2 linked regions of the Thermochromatium tepidum ATCC 43061 genome follow. The protein of the gene in region 1 interacts with the protein of each later gene in a pairwise test. Links are inferred from orthologs where the notes say so. Each region holds a gene or a part of one and is shown on either strand. Other genes may lie near its edges. The genes, in order: E6P07_RS03575 and E6P07_RS09135.

The links.
Region 2: the proteins of E6P07_RS03575 (region 1) and E6P07_RS09135 interact in binary tests that used the Escherichia coli proteins (3 or more experiments, as listed by UniProt). The link is inferred for Thermochromatium tepidum ATCC 43061 from one-to-one orthologs.

The regions. Positions count from the first base shown.
Region 1 is NZ_CP039268.1:784,016-792,175, forward strand. The notes cover bases 3,331-6,271. They hold E6P07_RS03575 (DsbE family thiol:disulfide interchange protein), read right to left. Parts: upstream 5,104-6,271; coding sequence 4,558-5,103; downstream 3,331-4,557. Other genes in these bases: ccmI (c-type cytochrome biogenesis protein CcmI), read right to left, coding at 3,331-4,064; E6P07_RS03570 (cytochrome c-type biogenesis protein), read right to left, coding at 4,061-4,561; E6P07_RS03580 (heme lyase CcmF/NrfE family subunit), read right to left, coding at 5,114-6,271. In the rest of the region: fusA (elongation factor G), read right to left, coding at 1-1,844; E6P07_RS03560 (YbhB/YbcL family Raf kinase inhibitor-like protein), read left to right, coding at 2,167-2,649; more of ccmI, read right to left, coding at 2,718-3,330; more of E6P07_RS03580, read right to left, coding at 6,272-7,099; cytochrome c maturation protein CcmE, read right to left, coding at 7,099-7,578; heme exporter protein CcmD, read right to left, coding at 7,589-7,759; cytochrome c biogenesis protein CcsA, read right to left, coding at 7,756-8,160. UniProt on the Escherichia coli protein: Involved in disulfide bond formation. Catalyzes a late, reductive step in the assembly of periplasmic c-type cytochromes, probably the reduction of disulfide bonds of the apocytochrome c to allow covalent linkage with the heme.
Region 2 is NZ_CP039268.1:1,988,536-1,996,820, reverse strand. What follows is about bases 2,942-6,007. They hold E6P07_RS09135 (protein-disulfide reductase DsbD), read left to right. Parts: upstream 2,942-3,337; coding sequence 3,338-5,677; downstream 5,678-6,007. Other genes in these bases: E6P07_RS09130 (TlpA family protein disulfide reductase), read left to right, coding at 5,674-6,007; cutA (divalent-cation tolerance protein CutA), read left to right, coding at 3,003-3,341. Also shown: E6P07_RS09160 (thymidylate synthase), read left to right, coding at 1-319; E6P07_RS09155 (hypothetical protein), read left to right, coding at 535-861; E6P07_RS09150 (J domain-containing protein), read right to left, coding at 883-2,403; E6P07_RS09145 (FxsA family protein), read right to left, coding at 2,429-2,851; more of E6P07_RS09130, read left to right, coding at 6,008-6,258; aroQ (type II 3-dehydroquinate dehydratase), read left to right, coding at 6,376-6,837; accB (acetyl-CoA carboxylase biotin carboxyl carrier protein), read left to right, coding at 6,842-7,312; accC (acetyl-CoA carboxylase biotin carboxylase subunit), read left to right, coding at 7,333-8,285. UniProt on the Escherichia coli protein: Required to facilitate the formation of correct disulfide bonds in some periplasmic proteins and for the assembly of the periplasmic c-type cytochromes.

The sequences.
Region 1 (8,160 bases):
ATACGTCCGCGCCGGCTCGACAGGTCTCCGGCCAGATCGCCCATGGCATTGCCGGGTGCTGTGATGCGGATCTTGACGATGGGCTCCAGGATCACCGGCTGGGCCTTGAGCACGGCGTCGATGAAGGCCTTGCGTCCGGCGGTGGCAAAGGCGATGTCCTTGGAGTCCACCGGATGGTGTTTGCCGTCGTAGACGGTGACCTTCACGTCCTGGAGCGGATAACCAGCGATGACTCCCTCTTCCAGCACCTGACGCACGCCCTTTTCGATCGAGGGGATGAAGTTGCCCGGAATGGCACCACCGACCACGGCATCGACGAACTCGAACCCGGTCCCACGTTCCCTGGGCTCGACCCGCAGATAGACCTCAGCGAACTGCCCGGCGCCGCCGGTCTGCTTCTTGTGCCGATGGTGCCCCTCGGCCCGGCCCAGGATGGTCTCGCGATAGGGGATACTCGGCGGTCGGGTCTCGACCTCGACATGGAACTGATCGGTGAGCCGCCGCAGCACCACCTTGAGATGGGCCTCGCCGAGTCCACGTACCACGGTCTCGTTGGCGCTGGCGTTGTGCTCGATATGGAGGCAGGGGTCTTCCGAGCGCAGTTTGTTGAGCGTGTCGGTGAGCTTTTGTTCGTCGCCGCGCTTGCTGGGGCTGATCGCCAGTCCGAACAGCGGGACCGGGCATTCCATCGTGGTCAGATGGAGATGATCCTCATCGTGCGAGTCGTGCAGCACGGCATCGAAATGGATGTCATCGATCCGGGTCACAGCCAGGATATCACCCGGGACGCCCTCCTCGACCTCGATCAGATCCTTACCGTGCACGCGGTAGAGATGGTTGACCTTGAACGGCTTGCGCGCGTCGCCGATGAAGAGCTGACTGGAGGGGGTGATGCGGCCCTGATGGACGCGGAAGATGCCGATCTTGCCGCGATAGGGGTCGTTGAGGACCTTGAACACATGGGCCACGACATGCAGCCTCGGATCCGGGATGACGCGCACCGGCTCCATGGCTGCGCCCTCGCCCTTGAGAAAGGGTGGGGGGTTCCCCTCGGCTGGGTTGGGCATCAGCCGCGCCAGGATCTCCAAGAGCTCCGGGATGCCGACGCCGGTCTGGGCCGAGACATAGCAGATCGGCATCAGGTGCGCCTCGCGGAGCGCCGCCTCGAAGGGTTCGTGGATCTGCTCGGGCTGAAGCTCCTGGCCCTGCTCCAGATAGAGCGCCATGAGATCCTCATCGACCTCGACCACCTGGTCGATGATCTGGCGGTGCGCCTCCTCGACCGAGGAAAAATCCGTAGTCCCGCCGCTGGGTTGGAAGAAGCAGTCGACCACACGCCTCCCACCCTCGGCGGGCAGGTTGATCGGCAGACACTCGGGGCCAAAGGTCTCGCGGATCTGGGCGGTTAACTGACCCAGGTCGACGTGCTCGGCGTCGATCTGGTTGACGATGATCAACCGGCATAGATGACGGTTGTCGGCGGCCTTCATCATGCGGGTGGTCATGGATTCGATCCCGGTCTGGGCGTTGATGACCAGGGCCGCGGTCTCAACCGCCGGCAGCACCGAGAGACTGCGCCCGAGGAAGTCGGGATAGCCGGGGGTGTCGATCAGATTGATGTGCTTTCCGCTGCTGGTGAAGCTGGTGATGGCAGCATCGAGCGAGTGCTGCAACTCCTTTTCCATGGGGTCGAAGTCGCAGATCGTGGTGCCCTTGGTGACGTTACCGGGCACATCGATGACGCCGGTGGCCGCGAGCAGCGCCTCCACCAGGGTGGTCTTTCCAGAGCCGGCGTGACCGACCAGGGCGATGTTGCGGACGTCCTCGGCATTGTAGTCAGACATCTTGGATCCCGTCGTGGCGCTTGAGTGGAAATCGGGGCGCTGAGTCGGCGCCCAGGGAGGTTCTTCCGAACGAATCGAAATTATACTGTAATCGAAGCTGGACTCAGGCGAGCTGAGGGAAGCACTGATTCAATCAGCGCTTCCCATCCGAGGCAGGAGGCCTGCCCGAACCAGGGCTTAAAGCCCGGGATACGCTAAGGGCCCATCCCGGGGTGGCAAAACCTTCTCAAGTAACCCATTGATTTTGTAGGAGCGGCTTCAGCCGCGATTGAGAGGCACGCGATTTATTAGTGTTTCCTTAGCACAACGCTGGAGGCCAAAGATGGCACTAGTCCTCAAATCCGATGCCTTTGTCGATGGTGGATCCATTCCATTGCGTTATACCTGCGAGGGCGAGGACTGCTCGCCGCCATTGAGATGGGAGAATCTACCGGAGGGGACCCGGAGCCTGGTGCTGATCGTCGATGACCCGGATGCGCCCGATCCGGCGGCACCGCGCATGGTCTGGGATCACTGGATCCTCTACAACATCCCGCCTGAGTGCGGGGGCCTGCCCGAGGACGCCGCGCGCACCGGGCTGCCCGCGGGCACGCGCGAAGGGATCAATAGCTGGGGGCGGACCGGATACGGCGGTCCCTGTCCACCGATCGGGCGTCACCGCTATTTTCATCGGCTCTATGCCCTGGATGTCTGTCTTGCAGATCTGGGCACACCCCGCAAGGATGACCTGCTGCTGGCGATGGACGATCACATCCTGGGCCACGCCGAGCTGGTCGGAACCTACCAAAAGTCAGCGACGGGCTGATACCGACCGACTCGAAACGAGGCGCGGGGATGCCGAGGACGCCCTGTCCTTGGCGTCGGCGTATGCGTTCAGGGGCGCACATGTTCGATGTGGATCTGGATGGTGTCCTGGGTATCACGCCGGATTGGTCCAGACTCGCCGAACAGATCGCCGGGCTGGGGCGTGGCCTGTCCGCTCAGCGCGACCCGTGCCCCGACCTGGACCTGGTCGAAGGCCGACAGTCGCAGGGCTGGGCTTATGGCCTGGCTGTCGTCGAGCGTCAGGGTCGCGGGCAGATCCTTCACCTGGAGACGCTGCACGGCCAACGGCATCGGCGGTCCCTGAACGGCACGCGCAAAGACAAAGACCGTATCCTCAGGCGAGACACGATCCGAAAGACTCGGATCGAGACTGACGGCCAGGGTCAGACGCGCTTGGGAGGCCGTCGCAGACGGCTCAGGGGGCTGGGCAGGCGTCTCGGGATTCGCCGCCTCGGCTTGAGATCTAGCCGGTGCAGCTGAGTCCGAGGTTGTAGGGACCGCCGTTTCGCCAGGCGTGGTCGATGCGCTTGCGGTCGGGACCCCGGCGCGACGCTGGGCCTCGTCCATCATCTGTCGCAGATTGCCAGCCTCCTCGCTTGCCGGATCGAGCTCATCGAGGATGCCCTGCCAGGTGGTGCGCGCGGCCTGATATTGACCGCGCTGGAAGGCGATCAGACCCGAGAACCAGCGCGCATTGGAGTTGCTTGGGTCCAGGGCGAGCGCCTCGGCGATCAACTCGGCGGGACGTCCCAACAAACTCTTGTTGGGATCGGCCAGTCCCAACACCTCGGCATAGGCGATCTTGAGCTCGACCTCGTTGGGCGCGAGCGCATAGGCGCGCTCCATGGCCTTGACCCCGGCATCGAGCCGACCCATGGCCAGATAGGTGCGGCTGAGCATCATCCAGCCATCGATATTGGTCGGCTCCTGTTCGAGCCGTTGTTCCAACTGCTGGACCAGCTCATCCAGCGAGGCGGCCTGGGTCTTGTCGCTTGCAGACAGGGCGTCCGCTAGATGCCGGTCGATCAGATCTGTTCGACCGAGTTCCAGATAGGCGAGCACGGTGGCCGTGGGGACGATGAGGGTCAACGCCAGACCCAGTGCCCAGCGACTGAAGGCCGAACTCGGACGCGCGGCCTTGGCGGACTCGGCGCCTTCCAGATCGTAGAGCAGCTCGCGCTCAAGATCGCGTCGTGCGGCGTCGTACTGTTCCTGGTTGAGAAAACCGGTCTCCAGATCGGCGTCGAGTTCCTTCAGCCGTTGCTGGAAGACCTCCAGGTTGAGCCGATCCTGACTGGGCGCGGTATCCAGCGGCGTGGGTCGCACCAGAGGCGCGAGCACGAAGACGAGCGACAAAGCCAGCAGAAGGCCGGCAAGGATCCAGAAAATAATCATGGGTTTCGAGTCATTTGGTCGCCGGTCTCGGCGAGGAGCTGTTGTAATCGGGCGCGTTCGGTCTCGCTCAGATCCTGGTCGGGTTCGGCCGTCTTGCGCTGGAGCGTGCGCGCAAGCAGATAGGCCCCAAAACCGACGAACAGGAAGGGGCCGAACCAGAGCACCAGGGTCGAGGCCTTGAGCGGCGGATCATAGAGCACGAAGTCGCCATAGCGCGCGACCAGAAAGTCGATGACCTCCTGACGGCTCCGGCCCTCCTGCATCAGGCGATAGACCTCCTTGCGCAGGTCCTGGGCGACGCTGGCCTGCGAGCCGGCGAGCGATTCGTTCTGACAGACCAAACAGCGCAGCTCGCCGATGAGTGCGCGGAACTCCCGGGTGCGTGCCGGATCCTCGAAGGTAAATTCTTCCAGGGTGAAGGCGCGGGACTGAGTCGTCAGCAAGACACTGCCGAGGCTCAAGGCCGCCAGGACGGTTGTGGTGGATAGCCGCTTCATGACTTGCCCTTTCGATACTGCTCGACGATGGGTTGGATCTCCTTGGCCCAGACCTGGGCATCGATCGGGCCGACCCGTTTGTGACGGATGATGCCCTCGGCGTCGACGACAAAGCTCTCGGGGGCACCATAGACGCCCCAGTCGATCCCGGCTTGATTATCCGGGTCGTAGAGGGAGACCGTATAGGGATCACCGAAGCGCCGGAGCATGGCCAGCGCCTCGGACCGGGTGTCCTTCCAGTTGAAGCCGATCACCCGCACGCCATACTCACGCGCGATACGCATGAGCTCGGCGTGTTCCTGACGGCAGGACGGACACCACGAGGCCCAGACGTTCACCAGCGACACCTCGCCGATGAGGATGTCGCGGGTCAGGGTGCGGTTGGGATCCTTGAGATCGGGCAGACTGAACTCAGGGGCCGGTTTGCCGACCAGGGGCGAGGGGATCTGGCGCGGATCCAGTTGCAATCCATAGAAGAGCAGGGCCGCCAGGGCCAGGAAGACCCCGAGCGGGATGAGGGCGCGTTTGGCGGATGGGTTCATGTTCGATCCTTCAGGCCTTGGCCAGCGCGATCCCGGTCGGAACGGTCGCGGTCTGGCGCACGGTACGATAACGCCGATCGGTCGCGGCCCAGGCGCCGCCGATGGCCATCAGGAGGCAGCCGAGCCAGATCCAGCGCACATAGGGTTTGTAATAAAGCCGCACTGCCCAGTCACCCTGGGTACCGACCGGCTCGCCGAGCGAGACATAGATGTCGCGCAAGAGTCCGGCATCGATCGCCGCCTCGGTCATGGGCATGCCGCCCGAGAGATAATGGCGCTTCTCGGGAGAGAGGCGGGCGATCTCCCGTTCGCCGCGATAGACGATGAAGTCGCCCCGGAACGCCCGATAGTTGGGTCCGGGCACGGCGGTCACGCCATTGAACTGGAAGCGGTAGCCTGCGACCTCGTGACTGGCGCCGGGCGATAGCCGTACATCGGTCTCTTCGCCGTGGATCGAGACCAGGGTCACGCCGACGATGAAGACCGCTAGCCCCAGGTGCGCCAACCACATGCCGTAATAGCCGCGGCTGTTGCCAGCGAGATCGGCCTTGAGCGCGCGCAGCCCGCCCTTGTGCCTGAGCCGCTCGAATAGACCCAGCACATGGGCGACCACCAGCCATACCGCCATGCCGACGCCGAATCCGGTCGCTATCTGATCAGCGGACATTCCCGGCAGCGAGACCGCTAGGAAGGCCGTAACGCCGAGCGCCAGCGCAATCCAGAGCGCGCGCACCAGACGCCAGGGCTCGTCGTGTTTCCAGTGCACATGGGGCCCGATCGCCGTGGCCAGGATTAGGAGCGGCGACAGGGCAACAAACATCTTGTTGAACCAGGGGAAGCCGACCGAGATCTTGCCCCAGCCCGCCGCCTCATAGATCAGCGGGGCCAGGGTGCCGAACAGCACCAGGGCGGCGAGGGTGGAGAGCAAAAGGTTGTTGATGAGCAGAAAGGTCTCGCGCGAGAGCAGATCGAAGCGTCCGCCGCCAGAGATCGTCGGTGCGCGCCAGGCATAGAGCGCGAGCGAACCGCCGATGACGAGACATAGAAACAGCAGGATGAAGGTACCGCGCGCCGGATCCGTGGCAAAGGCATGGACCGAGGTCAAGACCCCCGAACGCACCAGAAAGGTGCCGAGCAAAGACAGCGAGAAGGTCGCAATCGCCAGCAGCACCGTCCAGTTCTTGAAGGCCGCGCGCTTCTCGGTCACCGCCAGCGAGTGTATCAGTGCGGTACCGACCAGCCAGGGCATGAAGGAGGCATTCTCGACCGGGTCCCAGAACCACCAGCCGCCCCAGCCGAGTTCGTAGTAGGCCCACCAGGAGCCGAGTGCGATGCCGATGGTCAGGAATACCCAGGCCATGGTGGTCCAGGGCCGCGACCAGCGTGCCCAGGCCGCGTCGAGCTTGCCGCCGATCAGGGCAGCGATGGCAAAGGCAAAGGCCACCGAGAAGCCGACATAGCCCATATAGAGCAGCGGCGGGTGGATGGCCAATCCGGGATCCTGCAACAGCGGATTGAGGTCGCGGCCCTCGGGCGGTGCTGGGAAGATCCGCTCGAACGGGTTGGAGGTCAGCAGCATGAACAGCAGGAAGCCGATCGCGACCATCGCCTGGACCGAGAGGACGCGCGCGATCATCGGCAGCGGCAGGTGGCGGCTGAACTGCGCGACCGCTGCGCCCCAGCCGGCGAGCATCAGTACCCACAGCAGCAGCGAGCCCTCGTGTGCCCCCCAGATGGCCGAGACCTTATAGGGCGTCGGCATCAGGGTATTGGAATTGGACGCGACATAGAGCACCGAAAAATCATCGCCTAGGAAGGCGATCAGCAGACAGAGAAAGGCGATGCCGATGAAGCTGAGCTGACCCCAGGCCAGCGGACGCGCCATGGCCATCCAGGCGCGGTTGCCGGTGAAGCTCCCGATCAGGGGCACGCTGGCCTGGACCAGGGTCAGCATCAGCGCCAGCAATAGGGCGAAATGACCGAGTTCAGGGACCATCAGTGGGCGGCTCCGCTGTTGGCTGGGGGTTGGCCAGCGGCCCCTGCCACACCCTCGGCATGGGCGGTCTGGAGCGTGCTTGCGACCTCGGGTGGCATGTATTCCTCATCATGCTTGGCCAGGACCTCCTCGGCCTGGAACACGCCATCCGGGCGTAGTCGGCCCTTGGCGACAACGCCCGAGCCTTCCTTGAACAAATCGGGCAAGATGCCCTCATAGGCGACCTTGACGGTCGCTACGTTGTCGGTCACGTCGAAATAGACCGTCAGGCCCTCGTCCTGGCGCCGCAACGAACCCTTGGTGACCAGTCCGCCGAGTCGGAAGACGTGATTGCTTGGGGCCTCCTTGGCCAGCACCTGGGAGGGGCTGAAGAAATAGGAGAGATTGCTCTGGAGGGCGGTGATGGCCAGGGTCGAGGCCGCGCCAATCCCGAGGATCGCCAGGCCGACGAAGAGCAGGCGTTTCTGTCGTGCTTTCATAGCGGGCATTTCACTCCGAACGCGAGGATTGGGACAGTCGGGCCAGTCGACCCAAACGCGCCCAAATGGTTCGCTGCTGAAGACGCAGTTGTAGCACCTCAGCCACCAAGACCAGGGCCACCATGCCATAGGCGCCCCAGACGAAGAAGGCGTAACCGCCCTGAGAGAGGAAATCGCTCATCGTGAACGCTCCCGGTTCAGCAATTCTTGGACCCAGCTCGCTTCGGCCTCGCGCCTGAGGATGATCGCACGCAGTCGCATCAAGCTGGTCGCAAAGGAGTACATCCAGAAGGCCAGGGTCATGGTCAGCATCGAAAATAGGATGTTGCTCTCGATCTTGCCCAGCCCAGAACGCTGGTGGAGGGCCGCGCACTGGGTTGGGTCGGGACAGTTGATCGACCAGTAGATGACCGGGACCATGACCAGTCCGACGATCGCCAGCAGGGCCGAGGCGCGGTCGGCGCGGCGGGTGTCGTCGATGGCGGCGTGCAGGGCGATATAGCCGATATAGAGAAAGAACAGCACCAGCTCCGAGGTCAGACGCGGATCCCAGTCCCAATAGGTGCCCCAGCTCGGACGGCC
Region 2 (8,285 bases), 1.2 Mb from region 1 along the record:
CCAGCTCTATCAGCGCAGTGCCGATCTGTTCCTCGGTGTCCCCTTCAACATCGCCAGCTATGCCCTGCTGACCCATCTGATCGCCCAGCAATGCGATCTCGAACCAGGTGAGTTCATCCACACCTTCGGCGACCTGCATCTGTATCTCAACCACCTGACCCCAGACATCGTCTACGCCCAGCTTGAACGCACACCGCGACCCCTGCCGCGCCTAATTCTTAAACGGCGTCCACCGACGCTGTTTGATTATGACTTTGAAGACATCGAGATCCAGGGTTATGACCCGCATCCAGCGATCCGCGCCCCGATCGCGGTTTAGGGCGGAATCTGCGCCTGTCTGCGCGCGGACGGCGCAGCCGCCCTATAATGTTTCTGCCGCCGAGACCCAAAGCGGACGACGGCGGGCACGCCGGAAGTCACACCTGGGACGAGTCGCCATTCGGCGCTCGGCCCAGGGGCCCGCCGCAACGCATCATCCAGCGTTGATGCCTGGGTCAAGCGCCTTCGGGATCCCTGGCCTTCAGGCTAGGGAGGATGTCAAATCTGTTTCAGATGCGGATCCTCGGTTCATCGGTTTCGCTGTCCCATGCCATCGTTTCCGAGTCACCTTGGGAACGGACGCTCCCGATCGCCCACCCAGAGGTCGCCCGAACCCAAGCCGATGCACTGATCGCACGCCCGGTGACCCGGGTCGAACCCGCCGAGATGTCTTCTTTGCGTCAACGCCCCTACAGTGCGCCGGTCAGGGTGATGATCGGCGATGGCCAGGTGCGACGCGCCTTGGCGGCCTATGCGGCGGCCCAGCGGTTGGAGCGACGCGAAGGGCTGCAATCCTTCCTGGGGATCGATGAGTATGCTTGAAGGCAGACCGACGCCTCGCGCTCAATAGCGTGCCCTGAGGATGAGCCAGTTTGAGTCCTTGCGTTCGAGTAGCAGCTCGATGATCCCCGCCAGGGTCACCGAGCGCGACTCTTGGTCGAGATAGCTGACCTGAAACACGGCCATGAGGGCACAGCGCTGGCTGTCGGCAATGGGCTGGACCTGGATCTGCTCAAAATCGATGCGCCGGGACGCGGTGATGCGGAACCACTCGGCATAGGTCTGACGGATGGCGAACCAGGTTGCCAGCTCGTTCTCCTTGGCCAGCGGACTATAAAGCGCCATCAGCGGGTCGAGCGCGCCGGCCTGATAGGCGTGCTGGAATCGGGTCAGGATCTCGGGGGCGTTCCGGCAGTCGTCGGCAAGTGCCGTGTCACCGGACCTGACGGCGGAAACCGGACCCTGGGCCAGAGGCGGGGTCGGGGGCGTGGGCGGCGCGGGCGGGGCCGCTGGGGGGATGTCGGCCCAGGGGGCGAGCGGGGTCATGCGGTCAGGACGCCTCGCGGCGGAGGTCTCGGCTGGGGGCGTCGTGGCAGGTGGGGGCAACGCCCCGAGATTCCCTGGCGTGGTGGCGACCGTTTGCGGCTCCGGCTGAGGTGCCGGGGCGATCTGAATCTGTCTCTTACCGTCTACCGACTCGGGTGTGCCGCCCAACTCCAGGTTGGGTGGGGCGGTGTCTTGCTGGGGCGCCCCGCTGGGCGAATCAGCCGGCGCGCGCATCGTCGGGATGATGCTCGGCTGCGGCGCCGCCTTCGCCTCGGGCGTCGGCGCGGTCGTGGCGATCGCTGGCGGCTGGGGTTTGGGCCTAGGTGTCGGTCTATCTGCAAGCCTTGTGGGCGGCTCGATCCCGGATGGATGATGGACGATCCTGGGGACCGGCCTGGGTGGCTTCTCGGGCCAGAGTGCGACTGTGAGTATCAGAACGCAGGCCATGGCCGCCGCGATCGACAGTCGCCGTTGGATCGGCGTACGCCCGATCCAGCGATCATGGATCCAGATCCAGGCCGGCGCAATCCGGTCTCTCAACGCCGGCGGCAGCCAGGTCGGCGGTAGACGTCTGTAGGATGGCCTGGCCGCCGTTCGGCGCGTCTGTCCCTTCCGGTTGCCGGGGCGCACCGCGCCGCTCTCGCCACGCTGGAAGGCGGTGAAGGCACGGTTGATCTGCTCGGTGCGACGGGTCGCCCAGGCAGCGCGTTTAGGGTGTCGGTCTGGGTGATAGACCTGCATCAGCCGACGATAACGCTGCTTGGCCTGTGTGAGGGTGGTACCGGGCGCAAACCCCAGACTCGCGGGTGTGGGCGGGTTCTCATCGGCGAAGAACTGCTGGTCGAGCAGGCGGTAGGCGCTGGCGCTGGCCTGATCGCGCGTCAGCCGCCGCTCGATGGCGCGTTCCAGCTCGGCGACGCGCGGATTGTCCGGATTGCTCAGCCAGATGAGCAGCTCATCGAGATGGAGCTCCAGGGCTGGGGTCGGTCGTCCACTGACGAGTGCCTTGGCAATCTGGTGCGTCCAGGACAGGTGCATAGATTCGGACGTTGGGTGTGGTGTGTCAGTCGTCGCGGCGGAACTCGCCCTCGATCACCCGGGTCTCGGTCCAGACCTTACCGGACGCTTGCAGGTGCATGGACTGGAGCTGGATGTAGTGCTCGATCAGCCGGTGGCGTAGCGGTGGGATCAGGAGCAGGAAGCCTAGACTGTCGGTCAAGAAACCGGGCAGGATCAGGCAGAGTCCGGCGACGAGGACCAGCGCCCCATCCAGTAGCTCGATGGCGGGCACCGCGCCACGCTCGAGCAGGTCGCGCATCCGGATGAGGATACCGAAGCCCTGATGGCGAACCAGCCAGACGCCGATGACAGCGGTCAGGATCGAGAGCAGGATGGTCGAGAGGGCGCCGATCTTGGCGCCAACCTGAATCAGGACATAGAGCTCGGTCAGCGGCAAGCCGATGAAGAGCAATAACAGCAGTGGCACCATGGGGGCTCCGTTGGATGACTGGGCTTTCAGAAGATGGAATCTATCGCGGTCGGCGCGGTCAGAGTCGGTCGTTCGTCGACTCCGACGGTTGGCCGAAACCTTAACCTGTCGGCGAGATCCAGTCCAAGCAAGATCGAGTTTACCGTCTATGTCGTTGCCGCATCGTTTGATCCTCTGTACCTGTCCCGACCGAGACACGGCCCTGGGTCTGGCCGAGACCCTGGTCGAGGAGCGGTTGGCTGCCTGTGTCAATCTGCTGCCTGGCCTGATCTCGATCTATCGTTGGGAGGGATGTATCCAGCGTGACTCGGAGGTGCTGCTGCTGATCAAGACCGTCGAGGCGCGTGTCGAGCCGCTCACTGACCGGCTGCGCCTGTTGCATCCCTACGAGGTACCGGAGATCATCGCCCTCCCCATCGTCTCGGGGTCGAGCGACTATCTGAATTGGGTGAGCGAATGCGTGAACGCCGTGGAGCAGGACTCGTGAAGCGACCGTGGTTTTTGGCCGGGGCGTGGCTGTGGCTGGTGGCGGCCTTGGACGGTACTCAAGCCCTGGCCGATGACTTCCTGAGCCAGGAGCAGGCGTTTCCGGTCAGCGCCGAGGTGATCGGGCCGGAAGCGGTGCGCGTCGTCTGGGATACGGCGGACGGTTACTATCTCTACAAGAGCAAGCTCAGGTTCGACTCCGAGACGCCTGGCATCAGGCTCGGCACGGCGGTCCTGCCCGAGGCCGAGATCAAACAGGACGAGTTCTTCGGCGAGGTCGAGATCTACCGTGGGCGCCTGGTGGTCGATCTACCGATCACGCGCGCACCGGACTCGGACAATCGTCTGAGGTTGCGGATCGATTCACAGGGGTGCGCCGACGCCGGATTCTGCTACCCGCCGCATCGTGAGACACTGACGCTGGCGTTGCCCGAGCCGGCAGCCAGACTCCCCGTCGCTGCCCCGGCGACGACCGGGGACAAACCGCGTCGTCTGGCCGATCTGCTGACCTCAGTGCCGCCGGCTCGCGGTCTGTCTGGCACGGAGGACATCCCCGAGGTCGAGCAGGCCTTTCGCGTGCAGGCCGAGGTCGAGGCGCCCGATCGCGTTCGGCTCACCTGGGACATCGCGCCCGGAACCTATCTCTATGCCGATCTGATCGAGATCGCGCTCGTCGATTCGCCGGATGTCGCGCTCGGTACCATCGAACGTCCGGCGGGCACGCTCAAGCATGATTCGGTATTGCCCGACGGCTCCATCGGCGATGTCGAGATCCATCAGGGCCGACTGGATCTGACCGTGCAGCTCCAGCGCGTAACGACTGCGCCGATCACAGCAACCCTGATCGTCAAATATCAGGGTTGTGCCGAGATCGGGATCTGCTATCCGCCGCAGAGCCGGCGTATCACGCTCAATCTGCCCGAAGCGCCGGCCACGCTGGCCGATGCCGCGACGATGACGACGAGCCAGTCGGTTGCGGAGGATGCGGCAATCGTGCAGGCCGCGCCGGTCAATGACCCAGGCGGGAGCGGCCCGCCGGTCTCCGAACAGGACCGAATCGCCGCCGTGCTCGCCGGCGAGGGGCTGTGGGTGATCATCGCCGTCTTCTTCGGTTTCGGGTTGCTCTTGGCCTTCACGCCCTGCGTCTTTCCGATGATCCCGATCCTCTCGGGCATCATCGCCGGCCAGGGCGCGGGGCTGACCACGCGCAAGGCGTTCGTGCTGTCGCTGGTCTATGTGCTGGCGATGGCCCTGACCTATACCCTCGTCGGCGTGCTCGCCGGACTATTGGGGGCCAATCTCCAGGCCGCCTTTCAGAATCCCTGGATCCTGACCGCCTTTGCCCTGGTGTTCGTGGGACTGGCGCTGTCGATGTTCGGTTTCTACGAGCTGCAATTGCCTTCCAGCCTGCAATCCAAGCTTGCCGAGCTGAGCAACCGTCAGCAGGGCGGGACCCTGATCGGTGTGGCCATCATGGGTCTGCTCTCGGCCCTGATCGTGGGGCCTTGCGTGGCACCGCCGCTGTTCGGGGCGCTGATCTACATCGGCCACACCGGGGATGCACTGCTCGGCGGGTTGGCGTTGTTTGCACTCAGTCTCGGCATGGGTGTGCCCCTGATCCTCATCGGCACCTCGGTCGGTCGCTATCTACCACGCGCTGGGGCCTGGATGAATACCGTCAAGGCCGTGTTCGGTGTGGCGCTGCTGGGTGTGGCGATCCTGATGCTCGAACGCCTCCTGCCGCCGGCGCTCGCGATGGTGCTCTGGGCGCTGCTGCTGATCTGCTCGGCAGTCTATATGGGCGCACTCAACCAGCTCCAGCCAGGCGCGAATGCCTGGTTCAAGCTATGGAAGGGGCTAGGTCTGGTGCTGCTGATCTATGGCGCGCTCATGCTGATCGGCGCCGCGGCCGGCGGGCGCGACACGCTCCAGCCGCTGCGGGGGCTGATCCCTGGGGGCGGGGTCGAGCAGCTCGGGTTCAAACGCATCAAATCCGTGGCCGACCTGGAGCGCGAGCTCGCTCAGGCGCGGTCGGACGGCCAACCGGTGCTGCTTGACTTCTATGCCGACTGGTGTGTTTCCTGCCAAGAGATGGAGCGTTACACCTTCAGCGATCCGTCCGTGATGGCCGAGCTGAGGCGCTTCGTTCGGCTCCAGGCCGACGTCACGGCCAACGATGCCGAGGATCGCGCCCTGATCCAGGGTCGTTTCGGTCTGCCTGGACCTCCGGCGATCCTGTTTTTCGATCGCGCGGGTCGGGAACTGACCCACTTTCGTCTGGTGGGCTTCAAACCCGCCGAACCCTTCGCCCGTCATCTGCGTCAGGTTGCGCCATGAAAGCCTTGAAAGTCATCCTGGTCACTGTGCTTGCCGCTGGTATCAGTATCGGGGCGGCCATCGTCGGTCAGCACTGGATCGATGTCGAGGGCACCAACAGCGGCGGACAGGCCGAGCGCCCAAACGAGTCGCTCGACACCCTGCCCGATTTGCGTTTGCAAGACCTTGAAGGACGCCAGGTCTCCAGCAGTGCCTGGGCCGGCAAGGTGCTGGTGGTCAACTTCTGGGCCACCTGGTGTCCGCCCTGTTTGTCCGAAATCCCGAGGTTCGTCGAGGCTCAGGAACGGCTGCGCGAATCCGGCGTACAGTTTGTCGGCATCGCCGTCGATCGGGTCGAGGAGGTGCGCGCCTTCGTCGCCGCGCACCCGGTCAATTATCCGCTCCTGATCGCCACGCCCGAGGTGCTCGAACTCTCGGTGAGACTCGGCAACCGGCTCGAAGTGCTGCCCTTCACCCTGATCTTCGATCGGCATGGGCGGCGTGTCCACAGTCAGATCGGCGAACTGAGCACCGAGGAACTGACCCATTACCTGGACTCGCTGCTCGTGAAGGATGGACCGCACGTCTCACGCACACCCTGATCCTTGCTGGACAAGATCCTGCGAAATCCGCACAATTTGGCATGATTTGCCGCCGATTTCCTCCGGATGGCAATGATGCGTCTCCTTATCTTCTTTGGTCTGCAAGCGATTGGCGCCATGGCCTCGATCCTGGTCCTGAACGGACCCAATCTCAATCTGCTCGGCACCCGCGAACCCGGTCACTATGGGCGCGCCACCCTGGCCGACATCGAGCACCGGCTTGTGGCCATGGCCCGGGAAGCCGGCCATGAATTGACCTTCGTGCAGAGCAACGCCGAGCACGTCCTGATCGAGACCATCCATCAGGCTGGGCGCGATGGGGTGCAGTTCATCCTCATCAATCCGGCTGCCTTTACCCACACCAGCGTCGCCTTGCGCGATGCCCTGCTGGCCGTGGCCATCCCCTTCATCGAGGTACACCTGTCGAACGTGTACGCCCGCGAGCCCTTCCGCACCCACTCCTATTTCTCCGACATCGCGGTGGGCGTGATCTGCGGGCTCGGGGCCGAGGGGTATGCGCTGGCGCTAAGCGCCGCGCTCGGTCGACTGGCCCAGGATCCAACGAACGAGAACCACTGACACCATGGACATTCGCAAGGTCAAGAAGCTGATCGAGCTGTTGGGACAATCCGATGTCACCGAGATCGAGATCCACGAGGGCGAGGAATCGGTGCGCATCAGCCGCCAACCGAGCGGCGGTACGGCGATGCCCTTCTACCTACCCCCGGGGATGCCGATGCCCACGGTGGGCACCGCCCCGCCGCCGGTCGCCACACCGACCGCCCAGTCGGTAGATGACGAGGACGAGGACCAAACCACTGGTCACCTGGTGCGTTCACCCATGGTCGGGACCTTCTATCGCGCGCCCTCGCCGACGTCCAAACCCTTCGTCGAGGAGGGGCAGACGGTCAAGCCGGGCGATACGCTCTGCATCATCGAGGCGATGAAGATCCTCAACCAGATCGAGAGCGAGTACGCAGGGACGGTCAGGCGCATCCTGGTCGAGAACGGACAGCCGGTGGAGTACAACCAGCCGCTGTTCCTGATCGACTGAGGTCTGCCATCATGCCCGCCATGATCGAGAAGGTTCTGATCGCCAACCGGGGTGAGATCGCGCTGCGCATCCTGCGTGCCTGTCGTGAGCTCGGCATCAAGACGGTCGCCGTCCACTCCGAGCCCGATCGCGATCTCAAGCATGTGCTGCTGGCCGATGAGTCGGTCTGCATCGGCCCGGCCCCAGCGCTCCAGAGTTATCTCAATATCCCGGCCATCATCAGCGCCGCCGAGGTCACGGACACGGTGGCCATCCATCCCGGCTATGGCTTTCTGTCGGAAAACGCCGACTTCGCCGAGCGGGTCGAGAAGTCGGGCTTCATCTTCATTGGCCCGCGTCCCGAGACCATTCGGCTCATGGGCGATAAGGTCTCGGCCATCGCGGCCATGAAGGCCGCTGGCGTGCCCTGCGTGCCCGGCTCCGACGGTCCGATCGACGACAACAAAAAGCGGACACTCGAGATCGCGCGCGAGATCGGCTATCCGGTCATGATCAAGTCGTCCGGAGGCGGTGGTGGGCGCGGGATGCGCGTGGTGCACTCGGAGGCGACCCTGCTCAACGCGATCGCCCTCACCCAGGCCGAGGCGGCGGCGGCCTTCAATAACGATACGGTCTATCTAGAGAAATATCTGGAAAACCCGCGTCATATCGAGTTCCAGGTCCTGGCCGACCAGATGGGCAATGCCATCCATCTCGGCGAGCGCGACTGCTCGATGCAGCGGCGGCATCAGAAGGTGGTGGAAGAGGCGCCCGCGCCCGGGATCACCGAGGAACAGCGCCGTGCGATCGGCGAGCGCTGCGCCGCGGCCTGTCGTTCGATCGGCTACCGCGGGGCGGGGACGTTCGAGTTCCTCTATGAAAACGGGCAGTTCTATTTCATCGAGATGAACACCCGCGTCCAGGTCGAGCATCCGGTCACCGAGATGGTCACGGGGGTGGATATCGTCAAGGAGCAGATCCTGATTGCCGCCGG